DNA from 3 places in the Brevibacterium sp. CT2-23B genome. Region 3 is predicted to be linked to each of the others. Evidence: predicted binding sites of a transcription regulator. Region 3 holds the regulator's gene; each other region holds the start of a gene.
What was found. The regulator LexA, encoded in region 3, represses DNA repair genes until DNA is damaged. The targets are predictions, from matches to a motif close to TCGAACANNTGTTCGA.
Positions count from the first base shown of each region.

Region 1 (6,142 bases), on a different contig from region 3:
TCGAACGTGTCGCCCTGGCCGGCGGGTCCTACGGCGGATACATGGCCAATTGGGTGGCCGGGCATACCGGCAGCGCGTTCAAGTGCATCGTCACCCACGCCTCTCTGTGGAACACCACGTCGATGGGGCGGACGACGGACAATTCGTCGTGGGATCAGGCGATGCGGGAGCAGTCGACTCAGTATTCGCCGCACCTGTTCGCCGATGACATCGAGGTGCCGATGCTCGTCATCCATGGCGACAAGGACTACCGGGTACCGATCGGTCAGGGTCAGGAGCTGTGGCTGGATCTTCTCACTCGGGCGAAGACTCCCCTCGACGCCGATGGCGACACTCAGCATCGGTTCCTCTACTTCCCCGACGAGGGGCATTGGATCCTCGGCCGCGGGAACGCCGAGGTCTGGTACCGCACCGTGCTCGCGTTCCTCGATACTCATGTGCTCGGCATCGACGCGAACCGAGTTCGCACACTGGGGTGAGCCGGCAGTCGGTTCGTCGGTTTCCTGAGGTGGGCGCGGCAACCGGTTCGTCCGCGCCCCGCGCCGGGGCGGCTACCGTTTTGTCGGCGCCCCCGGGGCGAGGCGGCAAGCGGTTCGTTCGCACCCTGGCGCGAGGCGGCAAGCGGTTCGTTCGCACCCTGGCGCGAGGCGGCAAGCGGTTTGTTCGCACCTTGGGGCGAGCCGACAGCCGATCTGTCGGCACAACACCCGTCGACACCTTGCCCGACGAGACCCTACTCGCCAAGACCCTACTGCGGGGTAAATTCACCAACTGATTCCGTACCCTGAATGAGGCGTTCGCAGAGCGATGGAAGGACCCTGATGACACAGACCGAACAGATCCCCGCCGAGGCGGTCATCCACAATGCGTGCATCCTCGACGGCGATCGGGTGACGTTCACCGAGGGGACCGCGGACACGTGGATCGCGGTCGCCGAGGGAACGGTCACGGCACTGGGCCGCGGGGACGGCTGGAAGGACAGGGCCGCCTCGGCGAGAGGCGAGGTCATCGACGCCGCCGGCGGATACGTGGCTCCCGCGTTCGTCGATATCCACTGTCACGGTGCGGGCGGTGCGAGCGCCGAGGACAGGAGCGAGGGGATCGATGCGATCCTCGACGTGCATCGGGCCCACGGCACCGGCAGGCTCGCTCTGTCCTACGTCTCCGACACGATCGAGGGGCTGTGTGAGTCCTTGCGCGCGGGCGCCGGACTCGTCCGTGAGCGGGCCATGGTCATGGGCCTGCACGCCGAAGGCCCGTTCCTGTCCCCGGATTTCAAAGGTGCGCATGCGCCCGAAGTGCTCACATCGCCGACTCCGGAGGCGGTCGAAGCAATCCTCGAGGCGGCCGATGGAACTCTGAGCCAGATCACCATCGCGCCCGAACTTCCCGGTGCTCTCGATGCGATCGGTCGGTTCTCTGCGGCAGGGGTGCGTGTGGCCGTCGGTCACACGGCTGCCGATTATGCGCTGGCCGCGCAGGCCTTCGAGGCGGGGGCGAGCATCCTCACCCACGCGTTCAATGCGATGCCCGGAATCCATCACCGTGCTCCGGGGCCGGTCCTCGCCGCGGCCGAGGCCGAGCATGTCACCGTCGAACTCATCAATGACGGCGTCCACGTGGTTGCCCCGGTCGCGCGTATGCTCCACGAACTCGTGCCCGGGCGCATCGCTCTCATCACTGACGCCATGGCGGCGACCGGCCTGCACGATGGGAGCTATCACCTTGGTTCGCTCCCGGTCGAGGTCAAGGATTCGGTGGCTCGTCTGGTCACCTCGGACGGCGCTCAGGGCGCCATCGCGGGGTCCACGTTGACGATGGACGAGGCTGTGAAGCGGGCCGTCGCCGAGGTGGGACTCAGCCCGTTCGACGCTGTGCAGTCCGCAGGATTCGTTCCATTGCGTGCGGTGGGCGGAGTGCCGGAGCCGGGTGATTCTCTGCAGGCGGCGGGCGGTGCCGCTGGTGCCGGCAGCCTGTTGGCTCCCGGAATGCCGGCGGATCTCCTGCTCCTCGATGAGGACATGAGCATCCGAGCCTCTTCATTGGGGGACTGAACCCGACTGAACCGGGCCGAATCGGGCCGAACCGGGCCGAACCGGGCCGAACCGGACTGCACCGAGTTGAATCGAGTTGAACCGGGCTGAACCGAGTTGAACCTGGAAAGTGGGCTGAACCCGGCCGAAGCTGGAAAGTGGGCACAGCTGTCCCCTGAAAGGAGGGGCGGCTATTTGTCGAACAGGGAGTCGACGATGTCGTCCGCGATGAAGCGGGCGTGGAGGATCGGCTTACGAGCCGGGTCCTTTGCGGCAGGCGGAATGTAGGCCGGTCGCCCGTCGAAGAGCATCACCGTGTCCCAGGCGGTGCGGTCGAGCAGGTGGTGGTGATAGCTGCAGAGCAGCGCGAGATTGTTGATCTCCGTCTTTCCGCCGAGCGACCATGGAAACACATGGTTGGCATCGCACCAACCGGGAGGGGCGTCACAGCCGGGGAACGTGCAACCTCGGTCACGGGCGGTGATCACTGCCAACTGTTTGCGATTGGCGAAGCGCTGTTCTGTGGCCACCTGCATCGTCTTGGCCCTGTCGCTCATGAGGTGGAAGAACAGCGAGCCGTTGAGGCCGTTTCTCATCAGTTCCTTGATGGGAATGGGATTGTCGGCGCCCGTGGTTCCGTGTCCTGTTCCTTTGGCCAGATCTTCGGCGGTGGCGTTGATGACGAGAGCATAAGGCGCTCCTGCAGCCGTCCGCTGCTTGTCGATCGTCGTGACGAGGCCGGCGAATCGTTCGTAGATCCATTCGCGCGCCGAGGGCTGTTCGGCGCTGACGTCCACGAAACCGCCGTCCTCACGAACGCCGACCCCGGGGACAGCTGCCGAATTTCCGCTCGTGCGAGCTGCGTTGAGATCGGGTGCCGGAACTCGCTTCGCGTCATATCGGTCACCGGAGAGCACCGCGTCGACGATCTCAAGCAGCTCTTTGTCTGGCAGCGGCGAGCTCGTTTCCTCAGAAGCACCGGTGACGGTGGCGGGATTGCCCGCGGCCGCGATCTCAGAGGCGCCGGTCGCCGAGTCGGCATCGGTATTGTCGGCACCGGCCTTGTCGTCTTCTCCCGCAGACTGGATTCGTGAGGTCAGCAGCCCGTTGAGAGTTCCGCCGGTGACGGGGTCGAGCAGTCCACGCAGCTCCCAGTCGCCGTTGGTCCTGGCACGCATGGACATGTTGTACGCCGAGCGGTCGGCCGAGTCGTTCGGCTCTGCGCCGTCCGGGTCGATATAGCCCATGAGCTTGCCGAAGATCTCGCGCAGATCCTTGAGGCGGACCTTGGGCGCGTTGTCGACCAAGCGCGTCTCGACGTCGGTGCGGACCGTCTGACTGACCCACGTGGGCAGTTTGCGCATGCAGTCTTCGATGACAGACGCCTGGGCGGCGGAGATCGTGCCGGCATGGAGCGCATCTGCGACGACAGGGTAGAGAGGCGGCAGAGCCTGTCCGGCCATGTCGACGCGTCCGCCGAGGTTCTTGGCCATATCGGTGCGGCGATTCGCCTCGGCGCCGGTGAGGTTGAATCGGTTCTCGATGAGCGACTTCGTCGACTTGGCGCCGAAATCGCTGGGTGTTCCGACACGTTCGCAGACGGAGAGCGCGAGCGTCGACAATGCATCGTTGATGCGTGTGATCGCCTCGACCCCATCGGCGAGCATGATGGCCTGATCCGCTCCCATGGGGCGATCGAACGAGCGCAGCTCATCTTTGAGGCTCATCAGCTGAGTGATCGAAGAGGTGACCTCGGGCGCAAAGCGGCTGAGATCTGCCCACTCCTCGTCGGCCAGCAGCGGGTGTCCGCTGGTCTGCGAGGAGTTGTCGGCGTTCCGATCGGAATGATCGGAGCTGCGTTCGGGAGTGAGGGTCATGGGGATGAATTCCGTTCACCAACATCGTTGTTGTTGGAATCCAGTGTACGCTCATAATGCGTGGAACGCCATAGATGATCGAAAAACGTTTCGAACATAAATTCAGTGTTCGTCACAGTTCGAGGATGCTCACAAGATTCTTTGTGTCCATGCAGGTCAGGGGTGGTGTCGGCTGTGGCCGAGGTGAACCGGCTTCGAATGTGTCAGTCGGTCGTGGCACGATTGGAGTATGGATGCCCTGCTCCTCATTGACACCGACGACGCCAGCTACCCCAGCGATGACGCCATGGAGACCCTCGGCGATATCGTCACCCGCACCCGCGCTGTGGGCGGTGTGCTCATCTTCGCGTCGACGAAGGCCGACCTCGCCGACACTCCCGATGAGGAGCTGAGCATCTTCGTCCCCGATGAGGAGGATCTCGTGCTCCGATCCGAGAGTCCGGATGTGTTCGAGGGCGTCGATGATCTGGCCGCAGGTCTGCATGACCTCTCCGTCGACCGGATCATCATCGCCGGCGCCGACGCCACCGCGGGCGAGCCAGGCACTGGAGCTGGCGAAGTCACCACTGACCCCGCCGCCCAGGCAGAGGGCGATGCCGACGCCGGCGCCGACGCGTCCTCGGCGGGCACCCCCGGAGCCGTCTACGCCTCGGCGATGGCGGGTCTTGTGTGCAACTTCGACGTCGTCGTCCTTTCCGACTCCACCACTGACCCCGATGGCAACCTCGTCGCCTGGGGGGATGCTGCCGCTGATGCCGGTGCCATGGTCAAGAAGACCGCCGATACCTGGCTGCGGATGTAGGCTCAGTCGCCTTCCCGAAATTGTTCTACATTGAGTAGAATGTGGGAGCGAGCTGAGAGGAGGGCCCATGACCGGATGGACGAAATCCGTACGTGCGCTCTTCGCTGCCCTCTTCACGACTCTCCTCGCCCTGCTCATGCACCTCGGTGCTGGTGGCGGCGTCTCGATTCCGGGCACTGTGGTCGTCTTCGTTCTCGTCCTCTGGGCGGCGATGATCGTCGCCGGCAGGCGCCTGGGCTACCTGACTCTGGCGGGCCTGCTCGGCCTCGGACAGGTGCTCATGCACCTGACGATGAGCTGGTCTGCACACACCTTCGCCCATGCGGGGGCCCACGCGGGAACCGCTCAATCCGGAAGCGGGCAGGCCGGAGCTGCAGGTGCCGGATCCACTTCCGCCGAGGCGGCCCTCCACGCCCACGCCGGACACATCGTCCCAGCCTCCGGCTCCCTTGATCTCGGTCCTGCCGCAACCGCGCTCGGACATGCGAGCCACGGGGCAACCTCGGCGGGGATGATCATCGCCCACGTCGTCGCCGTCCTCGTCACCGCCGTGATCCTCAAACGCGGTGAGGACATCGTCCTCAGCATTCTGCAGCTGGCCCTGGGCCCGGTGATCGGCGCGCTGCGAGCCCTCGCCGAGGCGGCCGGAATCCTGGCCGACGAACCGTTCCGCAAGCTCTGCGCTTCGCTCCGGGTGCCGCAGCCGGTCACCTCAGCGGTGGTCGGCCCGAACTACCGCCGCGGCCCTCCCGCGTTCGGCTGACATCCCAATCGGCGTTTGCAGCGCCGACCCACACCTGGTTTCCCGGGTGACCATCCATCTTCGGGCGACCGCCCAGACAGCGGCGGGCCGCCCCTCGGTGACAGTCGAACACGTCCGCGCACACCACTGCGCGCAGAAGACACGTACCCGCACCCTGGCCAGCACATGCCCTGCGCACTTGCACTCGCACGAGCTGCGCGCAGGCAACTGTGACCTACGCAAAGGCTCACGAAAGCGCTGCCGGTCAGCCGCGTTCCCTGCATACAGGCGGATGAACGCGATGCGGCTCAGCGCCCGCAGCTTCGGGCAGCAGAGACTCTGCGACCGAAGATCCTCGTCGTCTGACGGTGGGGGACACGCGGGACTGCCTGTGCCAACAGGTGACCGCGGCGCGCGCCGACATGTGCTCGACAGCACCTGAATGACGAAAGTGCAGACATCATGCGAAAGAACATCACCCTGGCCCTTGCCCTGCCCATCGCCGTCGCCATCGGCCTGGCAGGCTGCGGCCAAGACGACAGCAAGGCCGCCGGTTCGACACAGACCGACGGCGGCAGCTCCACCTCGGCGGAATCCTCGGAAAGCGCGGTCGACGCCGAAGCGCTCAGCTTCGACGGCGCATGGGTCAAGGCCGCCGACGACGGAATGACCGCGGTCTTCGGGGAGC
Region 1 is NZ_JABBYK010000003.1:503,283-509,424, reverse strand. Features, by position in the region: gene HIM68_RS10820 (alpha/beta fold hydrolase) at 1-479, shown strand, start outside; gene HIM68_RS10815 (N-acetylglucosamine-6-phosphate deacetylase) at 822-2,054, shown strand; gene HIM68_RS10810 (HNH endonuclease signature motif containing protein) at 2,225-3,910, opposite strand; gene HIM68_RS10805 (hypothetical protein) at 4,140-4,712, shown strand; gene HIM68_RS10800 (hypothetical protein) at 4,780-5,475, shown strand; gene HIM68_RS10795 (copper chaperone PCu(A)C) at 5,917-6,142, shown strand, end outside.
Region 1: HIM68_RS10810 (HNH endonuclease signature motif containing protein) is a predicted target of LexA. The motif match lies at 4,001-4,016, and genes of this name have one in related genera.

Region 2 (6,142 bases), on a different contig from region 3:
CACACAGCTCGACTCGGCCGCGATGCCCGAGCTGCTCGAGACCCTGCGCACCCTGACGAGGAATCTGCGCGCGGAACCCGCGCCCGTCGAGTCCCCTGGCCCCGTTCCGCACCATTGAACTCACATCGCACTTGTAGCTTCACAGTGCGCCACTGAACCCGTACTGCACCACTGACCCCACATTTCACCACCGACGCCACTGATCACCACTGATCCCACAACGCACCGCCAACGGAAGGAAGAATCATGAAGGCTCTCTACACTGCAGAGGCACTGGCTACCGGCGAAGGCCGCGACGGCCACGGTCGCACAAACGACGGAAAGGTCGATGTCGATCTCGCCACACCAGCGGAGATGGGCGGCAGCGGCAACGGCACGAATCCCGAGCAGCTCTTCGCGGTCGGCTACGCGGCCTGCTATCACTCGGCGCTGCGCCTCGTGGCCGGTCAAGCCAAGGCGAACGTCGACGACTCTGCGGTCGGCTCACGAGTGAGCATCGGCAAGAACAATGAGGGCGGGTTCCAGCTCGCTGTCGAACTCGAGGTCACCCTCCCGCACCTCGACAAAGCCGAGGCGCAGGCGCTGGCCGACAAGGCCCACCAGGTCTGCCCGTACTCGAATGCCACCCGCGGCAACATCGACGTCTCCATCACCGTCACCGACGACTGAGTTCCGACCGCGTCTGCCTGGCATGGGCGGCAGTCCTCCGCTGGCCAACCGACGGCCGCCGGTGCCCGACCACCTGTGGCACACGGCCTGGAGCGGAACGCAATCAGCACAGCAACCGACACACAGTTGAGGGGCGGGTGAAGATCACTCTTCACCCGCCCCTCAGCCGTATTCGGCCGCCTCGGCGACAATTCCGAGTCGGCGATGGCCCACCGACGAAGCGTCAGCGCTTGGCCATGGCCTCGAGCGCGGACTTCTCGACCGCCTCGGCGACGGCCGGAGCGACACGCGAATCGAGCGCACCGGGCACGATGTAACCGGGCTCGAGATCATCGCCGACGAGATCGGCGATCGCACGAGCGGCGACGAGCTTCATATCGTCGGTGATCTCGTTGGCATCGGCGTCGAGCGCGCCGCGGAAGATTCCGGGGAACGCGAGGACGTTGTTGATCTGGTTCGGGAAGTCGCTGCGCCCGGTGGCCACCACGGTGGCGTACTTGGCGGCGACGTCGGGGGCCACCTCGGGGTTGGGGTTCGACAGGGCGAAGATGATCGCATCGTCGGCCATGTTCTCCAGATGCGCCTCGTCGATGGTGCCGCCGGAGACGCCGATGAAGGCATCGGCACCGTCGAGGGCTTCGCCGATCCCACCGGAGATTCCGCGCGGGTTCGTCGACTCGGCGAGGAACTGCTTGGTCTCGGTGAGGTCGGAGCGGCCGGATTCGACGACTCCCTTGGAATCGAGGACGACGATGTCTTTCACGCCGGCGTCGGCGAGGATCTTCACCACGGCCACACCGGCAGCACCGGCGCCTGAGACGACGACGCGGACGGACTCGAAGGACTTCTTAACCACGCGCAGAGCATTGGTCAGCGCTGCGAGGACGACGACCGCGGTGCCGTGCTGGTCATCGTGCATGACGGGGATGTCGAGGGCTTCCTTGACCCGGTCTTCGATCTCGAAGCAGCGCGGAGCCGAGATGTCCTCGAGGTTGATCGCACCGAAGGTCGGGGCCATGCGGACGATGGTTTCGACGATCTCGTCCGTGTCATTGGTGTCGAGTACGATCGGAATCGCATTCAGCCCGGAGAAGGACTTGAACAGGGCGCACTTGCCCTCCATCACCGGCAGCGAGGCGGCCGGACCGATGTCACCGAGGCCGAGCACAGCCGACCCGTCCGAGATGACCGCGATGAGCCGGCCGGTCCACGTGTGCGTGCGCGCCAGCTGCGGTTCATCCTTGATCGCGGTGCAGACCTTGGCCACGCCCGGCGTGTACGCGATCGAGAGGTCGCGTTGGGTCTGGAGCGGTGAGGTGAGCTCGGCGGAGAGCTTGCCGCCTTCGTGCGCCTCGAAGATCTCAGCGTCGGTGATCGGGCCCTTCGAGCCCTGGTCGGAGGCGGCGGAGTTGTGAGCGGTGGTCGTCATGGTTGATCCTCGTGGTTGATGCGGCGGCGGTTCGTGAGCTTACGAAGCTCGTGAGCACTCGGTTGGGCGAGCACTCCGCTCGATGATCGGATCATCGGTGCAGCCGGCAGTGATCGTCTGGACGTCGGCCGGCGCGGACACGGTCGACCGTGAGCGCAGGCGATGGTCTGGGCGAAGAACTGGTCACCAGTGAAGGATGGTGCGGTGACGTCGACGCGGCCCGCGACATGGCCCTAGGTGAAGGGCGACGCGGTTGCGCGCAGTGCGGATACGGCTCGCAAGAGGCGAGTACCGACCTCATGGGTCGCATCCGACAACTCGATCATCATAACCGATGCTGTGACCCGTTTCACCCGATAATCCGGCCCCACCGAGGCTGTCCCGCCGTTCCGGTGGCATGTTCTCCAGACCTTTGGACCGGCGCAAAACAACCCCTGACCTGGCCGAACGAGGCCGAACGCCCTCATGTCAGCACCGAGTGCAATGATAAGTAGAGAATCAATTCACTATCAATATGTCATCGAAACTTATTCGAATCTTTTTTCTTTTTACTATTGTGAATGTCAGCTTGACCGGCTAAGATCTGATTAACAGCTTTTCAAGTCAGCACCACTTCCCCGACAACGAAGTCCGAGGCAGGTGAAAGAGCAATGAAGGGCACCACCAACCGTTCGACCCCCGACCAGGCAGACGAGCCGGGTGTGACACAGCCGTCGCCCCGATTCGCCATCCGCTTCGAATCAAGCATGTCTCGCTTTGCCGAGAACGCTGTCGCTTCCGACCGTGCCCATTTCTCCCTCCTCGAGTCCGTCTCCTCAGTTGTGTTGGAACAGGTCTTCATCGCCCTCGAACTGCCCATGCCCGAGGGCTCCGAACCGTTTCGCTGCGAGACGATCTCCGCATCCTTTGATCGCCGCGCCAAAGAGTCCGAAGAGAACACCGTCTTCGGCGCTGCGGAGAAGTCGGAGACCTCGTCCAAGGACGCGTCGTCAACCAAGGACCCGTCGTCGCCAGCGGACGACAAGACCGGCACCGGCGGCTCACCTTCCGCGACAGTTGTGCTCTATGACGCCGACTTCGCCCGCGAACAGTTGCGCAAGGCGACTGAGTCCGAGGCGAAGGTCCTGCCCGAGTTCCCGGAGCTCGATGAGGGCATCTGCTTCTCGAAATGGGTCTATGACAATGTCGACGCTGAGGACCTCGTCGAGATCTCGACAGTGCTGGGGACCAACACTGCCCGTACCTACCGTCAGCTCACCGGCGCGATGACGATCTTCTATGGTCTGCCGCGCTTCGCCGACCGTGTCCGCGCCAGAGAGTTCACCCAGGCACATGTCGATGTGGTCGCTCGCCAGTGTGCTGATGTCGCGTTCGACTTCCTTCCGAAGCTCGACATCTTCCTGGCCGCGAGGCGCGCCGATATCACCTGCGAGACCCTGCGCCGGGATCTGGCGAAGATGATCGCCCTGCTCGTTCCGCCGGTCGACAACACCGAACTCGCCACTAAGCGTCGCCGCGTCGATGTCGAAGGCTATAAGGACGGCTCCGCCTGCCTGACCGTCAGCGGGCCTTCAGCGGAGATCTTCGCCTGCTACAACCGAATCCAGGGCATGGCGCTGGCCGTGCATGGAAAGAACAAGTCGGCGTTCAATCTGCCCCTGGGCGTTGAGATCAGCGATGACCGCTCCATCTCTCAGCTCGAGTACGATCTGTTCACCCGGCCAGTGCCGGAACTCAAGGTCAAGGTCATTTCAGTCGACCCGATCACGGGTATCCAAACCACCGTAGAGAAGTCGCTGCTCGACACCGACGGCGAGCTCATTCCGGATATGGACTCCGACGACGCCGTCGCCGACTTCGCGAAGCACGTCGCTTCGGACTCGGCCGACAGCGCCACAGGGTCGTCCGCCGGGCGCTCGTCCGACAGCAGCACAGAGTCGTCCGACGGATTCTCTGTCGCCAACCGACCGAACGGTTCGGCTTTCCGACCCGACTGCAGCGTCGAAGGTGAGGACCCTGACGGTCCCATTGAATATGTCGTCAAGCTGCGTATGCCCACAAGCGCGTGGTGGCTGTCGCATCAGGCCGCCACCGTGGTGACCGTTCCGTTCCTCTCGCTCACTGGAGACTCTGACCTGCCCGGCACTTTCGCCGATGGCTCACCGGTACCCGTCGAGGTGGCTCGCAACATCGCCGGCCGGTCGAAGAGCATCCAGCGGATCCTCACCGATCCCGCCACCGGCACTCCCATCGACGCCAAAGCGACCACTTACCAGGTCCCCAGGGATCTTCGGAAGACCTTGGTCGAGCAGTGGACAGTGTGCACCGTTCCCGGCTGTGTTCGTCGGGCTGAGAAGTCGGAGATCGACCATGTCGTTCCGTTCTTCCATCTGGATCCGCTCAAGGGCGGTCTCACTCGGTTCGGAAACCTTCATCCTCTGTGCAAGAAGCACCATGCGTTGAAGACCGCCGGCCGCCTTCGGGTCACTATGCCCAAATCCGGTGAGCTCGATTACGAGTTCAAGCACGGAATCTCGACCACTGTGTCGGCGCCGGGCCAGCCGATCAATGTTGCCCAAGCGCTCGAATTCGATTCCCTGGGACGACTGGGTCTCAAGCGGTGGAAACTGCCCTGGTCGATGGTTCCCGCAGCACCAAGGGTGCTCGAGCTCATGCCTGGCGAGTCGACGATTCGTCAACGCGACGAAGAGAAGCGCCAACGGGAGGAACGCGAAGCACACCAGCGACGTCTTTCGGAGGCGTATCGGGAGCAGCAGGCTGAAATCAGGCGGCTGCGGCTGGAGCGTTGCCTCAATTGGGCGAACTCTGACCACCAGCGCAGTCTGCCCACCGGAAGCGACCCCGCGGCTCGGAAGCAGCTAACTGGAGACCGTCATAAGGCCTACCGAATTCGGATGGCTCAGATCAATGCGGAACGAGCACGCTTACGGAAGGAAGCGGCGCGGAAGAAGAAGGAAGCCGCAGCCAAAGAGGCCAAGGTCGCAGCCCGGGAGAAAGCCGCCGTCTCCGAGGCACTCGCTGACGTCTCGCCGAGGTACACCCCGGACAGCTCGGGAACCACTGACCCGTGGGATTCCCGCTACGTACCTGAGAAGGTCAGTTGGGACCACGACCTCGAGTTCAATCCCCCGCCGTTCTGACCTCTCGCGCCGCTCAGCTGCACCGGTCTGCCCCAATCCCGTTGCACAATCACCAGTGTGCAGCTCACTGGACAACTCCCACCGCACTAACACCGCCGCGCACATGCCACCGCACAATCACCGCTGCACCCATGCCACTGCACAAACACCGCCGTACCGAGGTTGGTCCTCGGTGCGGCGGTGATGCTCCACGGTTTCGCTTCATGATTCGTTGGCACTCATCCGAAGCGATCCGATGGTGTGAGGGCCTGCGATCAGGGCACTCGGTCGTCCTCACAGCTGGTGCCCGATCCTGTGAGGTCAGCGCGCCACCTTGCTACCGGGAAAGGGTGAGCCGCCCTGCCGTCAGGCCAGTGTGAAGCGCAGCGGGATCGACGCCCAACCGCGCAGAGCGTTGTTGTGGTGGCGGCGGACGCCGTGTTCGCAGGCGACTTCGATCTTCGCGACCTTGGGGATGAGCTGCTCGAGCAGGCAGCTCGCCTGCAGACGGGCGGCATGTTGACCGACGCACTGATGGATGCCCATGCCGAATGCCAGGTGACCCGACGGGTCACGAGAGAGATCGAACTTCTCGGGGTTCTCCCACCGGCGCGGGTCACGATTCGCAGCACCGAAGCACATCATCACTCGGGTATCCGCAGGGATGATGCAGCCGTCCACATTGATCGCCTCAGACGTCTCACGGAACGTCTGCTGAACCGGCGACTCCCATCGCAGCGACTCGTCGAAAGCCACACGTTTGAGACCGGGATTCTCACGCAGCGCCTCCCACTGTTCGGGATTCGTCGCGAGCCCGTAGAGCATGCTCGAAATGCCGTACACCGTCGTGTCCACGCCCGCGGTGATGAGGGACCTGGTCAGCAGCGGAGCGAAGTCATGGAGA
Region 2 is NZ_JABBYK010000008.1:68,224-74,365, reverse strand. Features, by position in the region: gene HIM68_RS19230 (MarR family winged helix-turn-helix transcriptional regulator) at 1-118, shown strand, start outside; gene HIM68_RS17770 (organic hydroperoxide resistance protein) at 247-669, shown strand; gene HIM68_RS17765 (NADP-dependent malic enzyme) at 893-2,098, opposite strand; gene HIM68_RS17760 (HNH endonuclease signature motif containing protein) at 2,749-5,259, shown strand; gene HIM68_RS17755 (cytochrome P450) at 5,605-6,142, opposite strand, start outside.
Region 2: HIM68_RS17760 (HNH endonuclease signature motif containing protein) is a predicted target of LexA. The motif match lies at 2,630-2,645, and genes of this name have one in related genera.

Region 3 (6,142 bases):
ACGGTGACGGCGCGGCCGGCCAGATCGAGGTTGAGTTCCCGTGACTTGGCCTCGCTGCTCGGCGATTCGGTGAAATAGTGCTCTGACACCGTTTCAGTCTAGACGGCTGTGGGAGAATTGATGGACACCACCGTCGGTGCGAATCGCCGCGACCGGTGGCAAGCATGACGACGTCCGCACGAGAAGTCCCGTGCGGGCGGCAGAGAACAAAGGAATGAATGACGTCTGAAGACAAGGAGCGTCGCAACGCGATGCTCGACCGTGTGCTCTCCCGAGGCGCCCAAGCCCTCGACGATCACGACACCACCCCGGGCGATGACCAGTTCGACCTCGCCGAGCGCGCCGCACTCACCCGCGTCGCCGGACTCTCCACCGAGCTCGAAGACATCACCGAGGTCGAATACCGTCAGGTCCGCCTCGAACGCGTCGTCCTCGCCGGCATCTGGAACACCACCCAGGCCGAAGCCGAGAACTCGATCCGCGAACTCGCCGCACTCGCCGAAACCGCCGGATCCGAAGTCCTCGACGCACTCATCCAGCGTCGCGACAAGCCGGACCCAGGCACCTACCTCGGCAAGGGCAAGGCCGCCGAACTCGCCGAGGTCGTCGCCTCCGTCGGCGCCGACACCGTGATCATCGACTCCGAGCTCGCCCCCAGCCAGAGGCGCGGACTCGAGGACGTCATCAAGGTCAAGGTCGTCGACCGCGTCGCGCTCATCCTCGACATCTTCGCCCAGCACGCGAAATCTCGCGAAGGCAAGGCCCAGGTCGAACTCGCCCAACTCGAATACCTGCTGCCGCGACTGCGCGGTTGGGGTGAATCGCTGTCCCGGCAGGCCGGCGGTCGTGTCGCCGGCGGTGCTGGAATCGGCTCCCGCGGACCCGGTGAGACGAAGATCGAACTCGATCGTCGCCGCATCCGTACGCGCATGTCGAAGCTGCGCCGCGAGATCAACGCCATGGCGCCCTCGCGGGAGACGAAGCGGAAGAACCGCGCCCGCCACCACGTGCCCTCAGTCGCGATCGTCGGCTACACGAACGCGGGCAAGTCCTCCCTGCTCAACCTGCTCACCGACGCCGAGGTGATGGTGCAGAACGCCCTGTTCGCCACCCTCGACCCGACCGTCCGGCAGGCCAAGACCGCCGACGGCCTCGTCTTCACCTACACGGACACCGTCGGGTTCGTCCGCAACCTGCCCCATCAGCTCGTCGAGGCCTTCCGCTCGACCCTGGAAGAAGCCGCAGGTTCGGATCTGCTCCTCCACGTCGTCGATGCGTCCCACCCGGATCCGCATGGTCAGATCCAGGCCGTGCGCGACGTCCTCAAAAATGTCGAGACCGGGGAAATCCCCGAACTCCTTGTGTTCAACAAGGCTGATATCGCCGAGGAGGCCGTGATCACCGGCCTGAGAGCGGAGTATCCCGACGCCCAGTTCGTCTCCGCCGTCTCGAAGGAAGGGATCGACGACCTCATCGAGGCCATCGAGGGCCGCCTTCCCGTCCCGGACATCGACATGACGGTGCTCATTCCCTATGAACGCGGTGACCTCGTGTCGAAGATCTACGCCCTCGGCACGGTCGAACACGAATCGCACGGCACGGAGGGCACCAGCCTGCAGGCCAAGGTGCCGACCGAACTCGTCGACGAACTGCGCGAATTCCAACGTCCGGACCTGGTCATCGACGAGTGAAGACTGTCGACACCCTCCTCGAATCCGCCGTCGGCGCCATCGGCGGATCGCCACGCGAGGGTCAGCAGGAGATGGCGCAGGCGGTCGCCTCGTCGCTGGACAAGGGAATCCATCTGCTCGTGCAGGCGGGAACCGGCACCGGCAAATCGCTGGCCTACCTCGTGCCGGCGGCCGAGTACGTCACCCGCACCGGCGGGAAGGTCGTCGTATCAACGGCGACCCTGGCCCTGCAGACGCAGATCATCCACCGCGACCTGCCCCGGCTGTTCAAGGCCGTGAAGAAGGACCTCGATCCGCTGCCTCGGGCGGCACTGCTCAAAGGCCGCCGAAACTATGTGTGCAAGCACAAGCTCGCCGGCGGGTACCCCGACGAGGGCGAGGGCATGCTCTTCGACCTCGGTGCCGACGCCGAGGCGGGACGCAAACCCACCGAACGCTCCGGTCTGGGGGAGGAGATCCAGCGGATCCGCACCTGGGAGAAGACCACCGACACCGGCGATCGGGACGACCTCCTGCCCGGCGTCAGCGATCGTGCCTGGTCACAGGTGTCCGTCAACGCCTTCGACTGCCTCGGTTCGAACTGTCCGCTGTTCACCGAATGCTTCGCCGAAATCGCCCGGAACAAAGCCGCCGAAGCCGATATCGTCGTGACGAACCATGCCCTGCTGGCCATCGACGCCTTCGGGGAATCGAACGTGCTGCCCGAGCACGATGTCATCATCATCGACGAGGCCCACGAACTCAAGGACCGGGTGACCAGCGCCCTGTCCGGGCAGATCAACACGAGTATGCTCTCGGCCGCGACGAGCTCCGTACGCAAACACACCACCGTCCAGGACGGAGTCGTGTCACTGCTCGACTCCGCCGCGGCGGCTCTCGAACGTGCGCAGGCCTCGGTGCCCGAGGGACTCATCCTCCACATGAGCGAGGCGCTCGGATTGGCCCTGGCACAGATCCGCGACTCCGCCCGCCAGATCATCAACGACATCGGCGGCAAGACCGAGGACGCCGATGCCGGCCGGCAGATGGCCAAGGCACGCTGCCAGGAGATCTTCGAACTCGCCGAACGCTTCTGTGACCCGGGCAAGAACGACGTCATCTGGCTCTCGCGCTCGACCTTCCGGGAGAAGGAGACGACGAATCTCGTCGTCGCGCCCTTGAGCGTGGCCGGCACCATGCGCAACGGCATCTTCGAGGAATCAACGGTCGTGGCCACCTCGGCGACCCTGTCCCTGGGTGGGAACTTCGACGCGGTGGCCGCCTCGTTGGGACTCTTCGGACCCGACGCCCCGAAATGGGACAGCCTCGATGTCGGATCACCCTTCGACTACGGCAAACAGGGAATCCTCTATGTCGCCTCCCACCTGCCCAAGCCCGGACGCAGCGGACTGAGCGAGGAAGCGCTGACCGAACTCGAGGAACTCGTCGAATCCTCGAACGGCGGGGCACTGGGCCTGTTCTCCTCCCGGGCGGCCGCAAACGCGGCGGCCGAACACCTGCGGAAGAAGTTCGATTTCCCGATCCTGCTCCAAGGCGATGACGGCTTGCCGGCGCTGGTCTCTCAGTTCACGGCCGACGACCAGACCTGCCTGTTCGGAACCATGTCACTGTGGCAGGGGGTCGATGTGCCGGGACGGACGAACCGTCTGGTCATCATCGATCGTCTGCCGTTCCCACGTCCGGACGACCCGCTCATGCAGGCGCGGGCACGCGATGCCGACCAGCGGGGAGTCAACGGATTCATGGCGGTGTCGGCCACGCATGCCGCCCTGCGTCTGGCTCAGGGCGCCGGACGCCTCATCCGGTCGACCAAGGACAGGGGAGTGGTGGCCGTGCTCGACTCGCGGCTGCGCTCGGCCCGGTATGCCGGGTTCCTCGTCAATTCGATGCCAAGGATGTGGCCGACGACGAACTCCGGTCTCGTTCGCAAGAGCCTGGCGAGGCTGGCCGAAACCGACGAAGGATGACGCAAAGGCCCGCGACCGAATCGGTCGCGGGCCTTTGCGTTCAAACTGCGGAGAGCCGACGGAAGATCAGAGGCGGCGGATGACGGCGACGACGAGGCCCATGATCTGCGCGTAGGTTCCGTCGATGGGTTCGTAGTTCTCGTTCTGCGGCATCAGCCACTGCTGACCGGCCTTGCGCTTGAGGGTCTTCACCGTGGCCTCGCCGTCGAGCAGGGCGGCGACGATCTGACCGTTGTCAGCTGTGTGCTGCTTGCGCACGACCACCCAGTCGTCGTGGCAGATGGCGGCTTCGATCATCGAATCGCCGACGACCTTGAGCAGGAACATCTCACCGGAGCCGACGACCTGGGTCGGCAGGGAGAAGACATCATCGACTTCCTGCTCGGCCAGGATCGGGCCACCGGCGGCGATACGACCGACGACCGGCACCTGCACAGTGTTGTTGGCCAGCTCCTCGTACTTCGCGCGCTCGGCCTCTTCCTCTTCGAACGGATTGACCACTTCGATGGCACGCGGGCGCTTCGGGTCACGGCGGACATAGCCGAGGCGTTCGAGCTGGGAGAGCTGATGGGCGACGCTGGAGAGGGAGGCCAGCCCGGCGGCCTTGCCGATCTCGCGCATGCTCGGCGGGTAGCCGTTGGTCACGACCGCGCGTTCGATGGTCTCGAGCACGAGACGCTGACGGGGAGTGAGGCGGAAATCTCCCTCACCGGATGACCCCTCAGGGATCTGCACGACGTCGTCATCGGTGCGAGCGGCAGCGATCTCGCTGGCAACATCTTCGTTGCGAGGCCTGCCTCTGCCTCGTTTGTTCTGAACCATTGCTCGTTCCCCTTCGTTCTATTCCCTGCCGCTGAACGCCGTGATCTCCGCTTCGGAAATTCTCGTGTCAGTGCCGACTGAGATGGTTCTGACAGATCAATCAACAACGCTGGTTCCCTCTCATTGTCGCATAGATGTTCGAGTTGGACTGGACATTTGTTCGATTGGCATGTTGAATAGAACAGACGTTCTACCGATTACTGGTGGAATCGTACGAATGAAAGAGGTAATGCGATGTCTGCACAGAACACCGAGCTGCACCTGACCCCTCGTGGACGCCAGGCTGTGCGCCTTCTCCGGACCCTGCTCGTCGCTCTCGTCGTCATCGGCGGGGCGGTCCTCCTCGCCACCCAGTCGTTCTCGGCCGCTGCTGTCGCCGAATCGGAGACGGAGAGCATCGGCATCGACGCCGAGTCAGTCGTCGTCGGTGAGGGCGAATCGCTGTGGACCGTGGCTTCGAATCTCGGCATCGACCGCGACACCCGCGATGTCGTTGCCGATATCGTCGAGATCAACCACCTGGACACCCCGACGGTTCACCCCGGACAGACCCTCGACGTCCCCGTCCGCTGAGGCCGGACCCTGCTCGACCGGCAGGGCGCCGGCCCGACCGGCAGCGCGCTGACCCGTTCGATCGGGTGAGCCGACCGGCGTATCTCGATGCCCGACCCGCCGCCCGGGCGGCGGGGGCCTCTCGGTAGAATGATCGCCGTGGGAAACATCGACTCTCTGCCAGTGCGTTCAGACCTCGTCGGCCTCAAGCCGTACGGGGCGCCGCACCTCAATGTGCCGGTCCAGCTCAACGTCAACGAGAACGCCTATCCGCTTCCGGACGTCGTCGTCGACAGCATGCGCGCAGCCGTCGACGATCATTTCGCCGGACTCAATCGATATCCCGATCGCGAATTCACCGCACTGCGCGAACACCTCGTCACTTATCTGGACGGTGTGAACGAACGCGCCGGTGACTCCGTCGACCTCGACCCCTCCATGATCTGGGCAGCCAATGGTTCGAACGAAGTGCTCAGCCATATCGTCCAGGCCTTCGGTGGCCCGGGCCGCACGGTCCTCGGCTTCACCCCCTCGTATTCGATGCACCCGCTCATCACCACGGGCACGGGTGCCGAATGGCAGCACGTCGAACGCAAGGACGACTTCACTCTCGATGCCGAGACGGTCGCCGCCGAGGTGGCTCGTGCGAATCCGGACATCGTCTTCCTGTGCACCCCGAACAATCCGACCGGCACCTCGATCGGCCTCGACGTCATCGAAGCCGCCTACGACAACTGCGCAGGGGTAGTCATCGTCGACGAGGCATATGCGGAATTCTCCCGCCCCGCCAAGTCCTCGGCCATGACTCTGCTTGAGGGCCGGCCCCGCCTCGTCGTCTCGCGCACCATGAGCAAGGCCTTCGCCTGTGCCGGACTGCGCTTGGGCTACGCCATCGCCGCCCCCGAACTCATCGACGTCCTCCGCCTCGTCCGTCTGCCCTACCACCTGTCCGAGATCACTCAGGTGCTGGCCTGCACCGCACTCGAACATGCCGAACTGCTGCTGGGCAATGTCGACCGTCTCATCGACTCGCGCAACCGTATGTCGAGCCACCTCGCCGAGGCGGGCTTCACCGTCCACGACAGCGATTCGAACTTCGTCCTCTTCGGC
Region 3 is NZ_JABBYK010000007.1:61,137-67,278, forward strand. Features, by position in the region: gene HIM68_RS16980 (methyltransferase) at 1-89, opposite strand, end outside; gene hflX (GTPase HflX) at 219-1,691, shown strand; gene HIM68_RS16990 (ATP-dependent DNA helicase) at 1,688-3,658, shown strand; gene lexA (transcriptional repressor LexA) at 3,725-4,480, opposite strand; gene HIM68_RS17000 (LysM peptidoglycan-binding domain-containing protein) at 4,715-5,053, shown strand; gene HIM68_RS17005 (histidinol-phosphate transaminase) at 5,192-6,142, shown strand, end outside.